Regions from separate parts of the Streptomyces sp. NPDC096013 genome, predicted to be linked through region 1. Evidence: riboswitches for the same ligand, from Rfam matches in the RefSeq annotation. Region 1 holds a riboswitch; each other region holds the start of a gene.
The links. Region 1 has a riboswitch for cyclic di-AMP ahead of ACIRB1_RS15890 (NlpC/P60 family protein). Riboswitches for the same ligand answer to the same signal wherever they lie in the genome.
Positions count from the first base shown of each region.

Region 2: another riboswitch for cyclic di-AMP. It lies ahead of ACIRB1_RS12565 (transglycosylase family protein); the one in region 1 lies ahead of ACIRB1_RS15890 (NlpC/P60 family protein).
Region 3: another riboswitch for cyclic di-AMP. It lies ahead of ACIRB1_RS07005 (M23 family metallopeptidase); the one in region 1 lies ahead of ACIRB1_RS15890 (NlpC/P60 family protein).

Region 1 is NZ_JBIWGK010000004.1:256,579-259,780, reverse strand. Features, by position in the region: gene ACIRB1_RS15890 (NlpC/P60 family protein) at 1-1,230, opposite strand, end outside; cyclic di-AMP (ydaO/yuaA leader) riboswitch at 1,239-1,412, opposite strand; gene ACIRB1_RS15885 (DUF1996 domain-containing protein) at 1,749-3,202, shown strand, end outside.
Region 2 is NZ_JBIWGK010000003.1:217,818-221,019, reverse strand. Features, by position in the region: gene ACIRB1_RS12570 (transglycosylase family protein) at 384-1,397, shown strand; cyclic di-AMP (ydaO/yuaA leader) riboswitch at 1,590-1,758, shown strand; gene ACIRB1_RS12565 (transglycosylase family protein) at 1,768-2,469, shown strand; gene eno (phosphopyruvate hydratase) at 2,801-3,202, shown strand, end outside.
Region 3 is NZ_JBIWGK010000001.1:1,665,100-1,668,301, forward strand. Features, by position in the region: gene ACIRB1_RS07000 (GntR family transcriptional regulator) at 1-537, opposite strand, end outside; gene ACIRB1_RS07005 (M23 family metallopeptidase) at 726-1,481, opposite strand; cyclic di-AMP (ydaO/yuaA leader) riboswitch at 1,495-1,646, opposite strand; gene ACIRB1_RS07010 (M16 family metallopeptidase) at 1,861-3,202, opposite strand, start outside.

The DNA of each region.
Region 1 (3,202 bases):
GGTGGACCAGGGGGTCTCCGGGGCGGCCACGATGGGCGTCTGGCCGGTGGACCACGTCTGCTGCTCGGGGATCACGGGTGTCTGCCCGGTCGACCACGTCGGCTCCTGCGCGGCCACGACGGGCATCTGGCCGGTGGCCCACGGCTGTTGCTCGGGCACGACCGGGAACTGACCGGTGGATGTGGCCTGTTGCTGGGCCGCGACCGGTGTCTGCCCGGTGGACGCGGCTTGTTGCTGGGACACGACCGGCATCTCGCCGCTTGACCAGATCTGCTGCTGGGGCATGGCGGGCAGCTGGCCCGTGGACCAGGTCTGCTGCTCGGGCACCATCGGCATCTGACCGCTGGACCAGGGGGTCTCCGGGGCGGCCACGATCGGCGTCTGGCCGGTCGACCACGTCTGCTGCTCGGGGATCACCGCGGTCTGCCCGGTCGACCAAGTCGTCTCCGGAGTGGGCCAGTTGGACTCGGCCGGCGGCCAGGTGGCCCGCGCCGGGGCCGGTTCGGCGCGCGGTGCGGCGATGGACGGGAGCAGATCGAGGTCCGCGGTGAGCGGGTCGAAGGCCGGTGCCGGGGCGAATGCCGGGGTGAACTGCTGTGGCTGCGCGAAAGGCGCCGGTGCCATCTCGACGGCGGGCACGGGCGGCAGGTCGAGCACGGTCGGCTGCGGCTGCTGAGAAGCGCGCGGTGCCTGCGGCGCCTGCACCTGCGGCGCCCGCGCTTGCGGAGCCTGCGGCGCGGCGGGCAGCAGCTCGGCGACCGGTCGGGCGGTCAACTCCGCGACGGGTGCCCCGAGTTGCTGGCTGGTGATGTCCGGTACGGACGCCCCCGCGGTCAGCTCGGCGACGGCGAGGCCGGGCTGCGCTTCGAGCGCCCGCCCGCTGCCCTCGCCGTCGAGGCGCCGCTCGGAACGTGCCGCCGCCGGACCGGCCGAAGTCCTGCTGGGCGGCAGGACCGCCGGTACGGTCGGGCCGAGTTGGGCCCGCGCCCGGTCGAACAACCGCCGGGTGACGGCGTCGAGGGTGGGATCGGAAGGACGCGAAGCGCCGGACCGGGGTTCGACACGCTTGCGCGGGCCCCCGGACATCGCACGGGTGGCGTTGTAGTTCCCGGTGGCTGTCTCGGCCCTGTCATACAGGGAGTTGATCCGCCGCTGGACTTCATCACGGCTGGGTCGGTCGTCCACGGTGGGGCCACTGCCTCCGGTGCGCTTACTTCGTTCTGCCGGCATGGCAGACGTGCTCCTTCCGTAACGCGCCTACCGGGTTAGCTGTCGGGTTCGGGCGGTCGATCACGGAAGGTGTGCCCTACGACCCTTGCCCCGATGGGCAGTTGGGCCGATTCACCCCAAGTCGGTTGGGTCCCCGGCTCCGGCTGTCGCGAGCGACGCACCGGATTCGACGCGAGCCGCGCGGCCCGGCGCTGATCGCCGGTGTAGGTCGTACGGCCTGGGCGTCAACCTAGCCAACGTGTGTGCCTCGTGTGAAGGTTGAAGCGCGATATGTCCGATACGTATTTGTGACCTTTACCTCGTCCTGAGACTGGCGAGGGCGCTTGGGGGCCACCGTGCCGAGAGCTTCCTAAGAGATCGCTATGAATTTTTGGGACGGTTGAACACACTGGGCCTCGGCTCCGTATGGGTGCGAGGGATTTCCATGCCGGGACGAGCCGGGCCGACCGATACGCGTAGGAGCAACTTCCTTGGCACGCAACACGCGCAGACGCCCCACGGGCGCACGACGCGCGACGATGGCAGCAGTCGCCCTGATGCTGGGCGGCGGAGGACTGGTGGCGGCGAACGTCTACGCGTCGGCGTCCGAAGGCTGGGGCGGTGACACCACCCAGCAAGGGTCTCCCGATGCGGCATCGGGCGGCGCGACGATCGACTGCCCGGACATCGGGACCCAGTTGACGACCGTGCCCGACGCGGCGAAGACGGAGGTCGACAACCAACTCGCGCTTCTGGACCAGCAGATAACCGAGGCCTACCAGAAACTCAAGGACTCCACCGAGTCCATACGCCAGGACGCCTCCTTCGCCGACAACGCGATCATGAATCCGTTGAAGGAGAAGCGCGCCGCGACGATCGGCCGGATCAACGACGCCATCGCGCGCGTCGGCGACCGCCCGGAGGGACTCGACGCGCTCGCCGGCTGCACGCTGATCGCGCCCACGAACGGGTCCGACGGCCAGAGCGGCGACGGCAAGGGCAGCAGCGACGGCAGCGGCGACCCCACCGGCAGCGCCGGCGGCCAGGGCGGCCAGGACCAGCAGGGCAACCAGCAGTCCACGAACGGACCCGTCGCCTCGGACTACGCGGACATCACCTCCGTACAGCCCAACGTGAACGCCGCACAGGACCAGGCCGACGCCTCCCGCGGCACGTTCGTCACCGCCTGCGGGGTGAACGAGAACGGCCTGTTCAACTCCGACAACGTGATCGTCGCCCCCGGAGTGAGCAACGGCGCCCACCACTTCCACGACTACGTCGGCAACCAGTCCAACAACGCGTTCGCCAGCGACGACGACCTGGCGAAGGCGAACACGAGCTGCGAGAACCCGGGCGACAAGTCCACGTACTACTGGCCCGTGCTGCGGCTCCAGAACGGCAAGCAGGAGCGGGACGCCGACAAGCCCGGCGGCGGCACTGAGGGCAACTCCGGCCAGATCGTCACGGCGAAGGCGGCCACGCTGACGTTCGTGGGCAACCCGAAGAGCAAGGTCGTCGCGATGCCGCGCCTCCTGCGCATCATCACCGGCGACGCCAAGGCCTTCGTGAACGGCCCGGCCAACGCCAACGCCTCCTGGAGCTGCACCGGTTTCGAGGACCGGCAGCTCAAGGACAAGTACCCGCTGTGCCCGTCCGGCAGTGACGTGGTGCGCACCTTCAAGTTCCAGAGCTGCTGGGACGGCCGCAACATCGACAGCGCCAACCACCGCACCCACGTGGCCTTCGAGGCCGCCGACGGCACCTGCCCCGACGGCTTCGAGGCCATCCCGCAACTGGTCCAGCGGATCGTCTACGACGTGCAGGCGCCGAGCCTCCAGGACGGCGGGAAGACGACTCCGCTGTTCGCGGTGGACTCCTTCCCCGAGCAGCAGCACAAGCCCGTCACCGACCACGGCGACTTCATCAACGTCTTCGACGAGGGCCTGATGAAGGACATGGTCAACTGCATCAACAACGGCGAGAAGTGCGGCGC
Region 2 (3,202 bases), on a different contig from region 1:
ACCCCGCCAACCCAACTCCCCAGCCAGGCAACCCGCCCCGTGAGCCCGATCTCCCATCCGGGCATCCCGCCTCGCCAACCAACCCGACTCCCCACCCAGGCACACCACTTCGCCAACCCGACTCCCCGGCCGGGCAACCCACCCCGCCAACCCGACCCCCCACCCACACAACCCGCCCCGTCACCCCCTCCCCGAACCCGTCCCCCCGCCCCCTAAACCCGAAAGTGACACTTCCTCAACTCTGTGATCTTCACGTGATCTCCGTGGCATTAACTTGTGACAAGTGATCGACTGTGGATACGTTCACCTACCAGCGCGGCGACCCGTACGACCCCAACCCCCCACCGCCGCGCGCTCCCCGCTGTCACGCGAAAGGTCTCCGCATGCTCTCCGGGAACGGTCGTCACCGTCGCCCCCGTCAGGCTCCGGCTCTTCTCGTCGCGGCCGGGGTGACCGGGTCCGCCATCGCGATTCCGCTGCTCGGTGCCGCCTCCGCGAACGCCGCCGACGGCACCACCTGGGACAAGGTGGCCAACTGCGAGAGCGGCGGCTCCTGGAGCGAGAACAGCGGCAACGCCTACTACGGCGGGCTACAGATGTCCCTGGACGACTGGGACAAGTACGGCGGCCTCGACTATGCCCCGAGCCCCGACCTGGCCAGCCGCTCCCAGCAGATAGCCGTCGCCGAGAAGATCCTCGACGCCGAGGGCACCACCCCGTGGCTCACCTGCGCGCTGCTCTCCGGCCTCACCACGAACTCCGGTTCGACGGACGTCGACACCGGCGTCGCGAGTGACGCCCCGTCGGCCGGTGCGACGGACTCCAGCGGCTCCTCCGACTCCTCCGGTTCCTCGGGCTCTTCCGCTTCGTCCGGGTTGTCCGAATCCGGCACCTCCGGTACCCCCGGCACCACGGATTCGTCGTCCTCCGACTCGTCCGGCACCTCGTCGAGCCCCTCGCCCTCCGCGAAGGACAACCCGACCAACTCCTCCAAGTCCGACAAGTCCACCACTCCTTCGAAGAGCGGCAACTCGGCCGAGGCCTCTCCGAAACTCGACGAATCGGACAACTCGGCCCAGGCGGTGGGCAAATCGAGCCTCGTCGACACCGGCGCGCTCGATGACGTGAGCGGTGCGAGCGGCACGGGTGGTGCGAGCGGTGTGGACGCGCCGCAGAGTGTCGGGAAGCACCGCGGGGCGAGTGCCGAGGAGAGCGTGACGCCGCAGACGTACATCGTCCGCGCCGGCGACTCCCTCGCGTCCATCGCCGACTCCCTTGGCTTCGACGGCGGATGGCGTGCGCTCTACGCCGAGAACAAAAAGGTGATAGGCGCCGATCCGACACAGATCGCCGCCGGTCAGACGCTGGACGTCGGGACGGAAACGGGCGGAAAGTAGCAGGAATACAGCGGGAGTTCACGTCACGCTTCGCGCTGAATGTCCGGTTTGGCGAAAGTGTGGGATGAGTCTCAGAAGCCCTGATCGTCTTTGAAATCCCGCGGATTCTCTGTCTACGGTCAAGGCCGCTCGTCACCACGAGCACCGGTTGCCGCAACGCCGAGTCCTGCCAGCGGCCTCCGGGAACAGTCGTCGCGTCAAGCGCCGTAGGCAGGAGCGGGGGACCCAAGGTAAGTGCCGGGCCCGGCAGTTGATGCCGGGTGCGGCTTGGGGTGAAGTCGTGCGCCGAGAGGTGCGCGGCCGGGCAACTCACACGGCCCGAACCCGACAGCTCACCTCGCAGGCGTCGGTGAGGGGATTGGGATCTTCCATGCTGTTTTCCAGCAAGGGCAAGCACCGCCGTCCGTCCAAGGCCACCCGCGTCGCCACGCTCGCCGGCGTGACCGGTGTCGCCATCGCCGCCCCGCTCATGGCGACCGGCAGTGCCTCCGCCGCCACCGCCTCCGAGTGGGACACCGTCGCCCAGTGCGAGTCCGGCGGCAACTGGTCCATCAACACCGGCAACGGTTACTACGGCGGTCTCCAGTTCTCCGCGTCCACCTGGGCCGCGTACGGCGGCACCGCCTACGCCTCCACCGCGAACCAGGCCTCCAAGTCCCAGCAGATAGCCATCGGCGAGAAGGTTCTCGCCGCCCAGGGCAAGGGCGCCTGGCCCACCTGTGGCACCGGCCTGTCGGGCGCTTCCTACTCCGGCGGCAGCTCCTCCAGCTCCAGCGGCTCCAACAGCGGCAGCTCGTCGAGCGGAAGCTCCACCAGCGAGCGCTCCAGCGGCGACACCACCGCCTCCCGCTCCGCCGAGCGTCCGGCCGCCAAGAAGACCGTCACCACCCCGACCGGCAAGAAGGTCAAGAAGGGTGACGGCGAGTACAAGGTCGTCAAGGGTGACACCCTCAGCTCCATCGCCGAGAAGCACAAGGTGAAGGGCGGCTGGCAGAAGCTGTTCAAGCTGAACAAGGACATCATCGACGACGCCGACTTCATCTTCCCGGGTCAGCAGCTCCACCTGAAGTGACCTACGCGGCTCGTAGCTGAACCACAGCTCCCTCCTATCCGTGGTGTCCACCATGGAGACCCCGTGAGGGCCACCCCCGTCCCACACGGGCCCCCCGCTCCGGTGCGTGTTCCCCCGTACGCACCGGAGCGGGGCTTTTTGCGTCCCCCGGCCTGCCGCCCCGTGCTCATGCCCGCCGCTTGCCGGGACTTTTTGTTCCGTTCGGAAACAATTTACTCTCGGTTCTGTCCATCAGGCGGCCGACCGGATGGCCAATCGCCCCGAGCCGGTTAGGCTCGTCTCGCAGAGCCGCTGCGGTGCTGCCGTAGCCGCGTCAGATCCCAAGAAGGAGATGCTCGTGCCGTCCATCGACGTCGTCGTAGCCCGGGAAATCCTGGACTCCCGAGGCAACCCCACGGTCGAGGTCGAGGTCGGCCTCGACGACGGCAGCACGGGTCGTGCCGCCGTTCCGTCCGGCGCCTCCACGGGTGCCTTCGAAGCCATCGAGCTGCGTGACGGTGACCCCAACCGCTACGGCGGCAAGGGTGTCGAGAAGGCCGTCCTCGCCGTCATCGAGCAGATCGGCCCGGAGCTCGTCGGCTACGACGCCACCGAGCAGCGCCTGATCGACCAGGCCATGTTCGACCTGGACGCCACCGACAACAAGGGCTCGCTCGGCGCCAACGCCATCCTCGGCGTCTCCCTCGCCGTCGCGCACGCCGCGTCCGAGGCCAGCGACCTCCCCCTCTTCCGC
Region 3 (3,202 bases), on a different contig from region 1:
GGCGTCCACGATGGCGCCGTGCTCGGCCCAGGACTCCACGGGGTTGGCCGGGGCGTCCACCGCGTACATCCAGGCGATCTTGTGCCGCAGCTGGGTCAGCATCGAGGTCAGCGCGGGACTCCCGGAGGCCTGGGACAGCGTCTCGTGGAACCAGCTGCCCAGGGAGCGCAGATCCTCGCTGTTGCCCCGCCTGGCCCGCTCCTGGCCCAGCCTGACGAGGCCGCGCAGCACCTTGAGGTGGGCCTCGGTGCGCCGCTGCGCGGCCCGTGAGGCGCCGAGCGGCTCCAGCAGCATCCGCATCTCCAGCAGGTCGGCGGCCTCCTGCTCGGTCGGTTCCGCGACGCACGCGCCCGCGTGCCGCCGGGTCACCACGAACCCCTCGGCCTCCAGCGTGCGCAGGGCCTCCCGGACGGGGACGCGCGAGACCCCGTACCGGCGCGCGAGGAGTTCCTCCGTGAGCCGGCTGCCGCGCTCGTAGACACCGGCGACGATGTCGTCCCGGATCGCCGTGCATACCGAGTGCGCCGGAATACGCATGTCCGACCTCCGCCTTAATCCCCGTGAAACGTCGACGATTGACGTGTGTTCCGTGACTCTATTGCAATGAGCGGGAATTTCCGATGGGGGGCCGGAATCCATGCATATTTTTTGGACAGGAGGGCTCCGGAAACGCCGAAAGCCCCGGCCGGGCGGGCCAGGGCTTCGGGAAGTGCGGTGCTACGCCGTCAGACGTTCACGCCGTGCTTGCGGAGGTAGGCGACGGGGTCGACGTCCGAGCCGTACTCCGCGGTGGTGCGGGCCTCGAAGTGGAGGTGCGGTCCGGTGACGTTGCCGGTCGCCCCGGAGAGGCCGATCTGCCGGCCCGGGGTGACCGTCTGGCCGACGGAGACACCGATGGACGACAGGTGGCCGTACATGGTGTACATGCCGTCGGCCATCTTGATCACCACTTGATTGCCGTACGAGCCGCCCCAGCCGGCCTCGACGACGGTGCCGGAACCGACAGCGTGGACCGAGGTGCCGGTCGAGGCGTGGAAGTCGATGCCGGTGTGGGCGCCGGACGACCAGAGGGAACCGCCGGTCTTGTAGCCGGTGGAGACGTACGAGCCGGTGACCGGTGCGACGAAGGTGTTGAGCCTCTTGCGCTCGGCGGCACGGGCGGCGCGCTCCTTGGCCTCGTGCTCCGCCTTGGCCTGCGCGGCGGCCCTGGCCCGGGCCTCCTCCTTGGCCTGCGCCTCGGCGGCGGCCTGCCGCTGGGCGGCGGCCTGGGCGTCGATCTTCTCGGCCACGGAGTCGCCGATGGCGATGACGGGGGTGAGTCCGGTCTGTTCTGCGGCGGGCTCCGCGGCGAACGCCGGGGCGCTCGCGAGGGTGCCGATGACGCCGGTGGTGGTGAGGGCCGCGACGCTCGCGACACGAACGGTGGTGCGGTGGGTCCGGCTCGGGCGACGGTGCTTCCCGGTGGCGCGGGTGAACGCCATGGAGTGGCTGATCCTTTCCTTCCTTCTCGCCTACCGGGTTAGCTGACGGGTTCGGAGCAGGAAGGTCTCCTACGGACCCCCTCCACGGGCGTCCGATTCACCCCAGGGACGTGGGTCCCCGGCTCCCCTGGCTCGCGCCGTACGGGGACTCGGCGATGACTGTCCGGTGCCGCGAGTGCGGCGCGGTGCCTGACGGACAGCCGGACCGACGCTAAGGGGGGCCACTTTCAATCCCCAAACGGATCAAGGTTTTTGTTGCACATGCCACAGGGCAGACAGGCAACCTCTCCCCCAATTCGGACAATAGGGGGCCCTGGTGACTCTTCAGCCACCAGGGCCCCCACGCGCGCGTGCCGCTCATCGGCCCGCTACGGGTCGTCTACTCGGCCGGGACGACGGTCACTTCGCCGATGCCGAGCGCTTCCACGGGCGCCTTGATCTGCTCCGCGTCGCCGACCAGGATCGTCACCAGACGGTCCACCGGGAAGGCGTTCACGACCGCCGCGGTGGCCTCCACGGTGCCGGTCGCGGCGAGCTGCTGATACAGCGTCGCCTGGTAGTCGTCGGGCAGGTGCTGCTCGACCTGGTCGGCCAGCGTGCTCGCGACGGCCGCGGCGGTCTCGTACTTGAGCGGCGCCACCCCGACGAGGTTCTGCACGGCGACGTCACGCTCGGCGTCGGTGAGGCCGCCCTCGGCGAGCTTGCGCAGCACCGTCCACAGGTCGTCCAGCGCGGGACCGGTGTTCGGGGTGTCCACGGAGCCGCTGATGGCGAGCATCGCGGCGCCCGTGCCGTCGGGTGCCGAACGCAGCACCTGGCCGAACGCCCGCACACCGTAGGTGTAGCCCTTCTCCTCGCGCAGGACGCGGTCCAGGCGGGAGGTGAGGGTGCCGCCGAGGCAGTACGTGCCGAGCACCTGGGCCGGCCACACGCGGTCGTGCCGGTCGGCTCCGACACGGCCGATGAGCAGCTGCGTCTGGACGGCGCCGGGACGGTGCACGATCACGACCCGCCCGGTGTCGTCGGCGGTCACCGGCGGCACGGGACGCGGCTGCGCGGAGGAGCCCGTCCACGAACCCAGGGTGTCGGCGAGCAGCGCGTCCAGGTCGATGCCGGTGAGGTCGCCGACGACCACGGCGGTGGCCGTCGCGGGGCGGACGTGCCGCTCGTAGAAGGCGCGTACGGACGCCGAGTCGATCTTCTCGACGGTCTCCTCGGTGCCCTGGCGCGGACGCGACATGCGCGAGCTCGCCGGGAACAGCTCCTTGGAGAGCTCCTTGGCGGCGCGGCGCGAGGGGTTGGCCGTCTCGTGCGGGATCTCGTCGAGGCGGTTGCGGACCAGCCGCTCGATCTCGCTGTCCGCGAAGGCGGGCGCGCGCAGCGCGTCGGAGAGCAGGCCGAGCCCCTTGGCCAGGCGCGAGGCCGGGACCTCCAGGCTGAGGCGCAGCCCGGGGTGGTCGGCGTGCGCGTCGAGAGTGGCGCCGGAGCGCTCCAGCTCGGCGGCGAACTCCTCGGCGGAGTGCTTGTCGGTGCCCTCGGAGAAGGCGCGCGCGGTGATCGTGGCGACACCGTCCAGGCCGGCCGGCTCGGCGTCCAGGGGCGCGTCCAGGAGCACCTCCACGGCGACGACCTGCTGGCCGGGGCGGTGGCAGCGCAGGACCGTCAGGCCGTTGGCCAGCGTGCCGCGTTCGGGGGCCGGGAAGGCCCACGGCCTGGCCTCG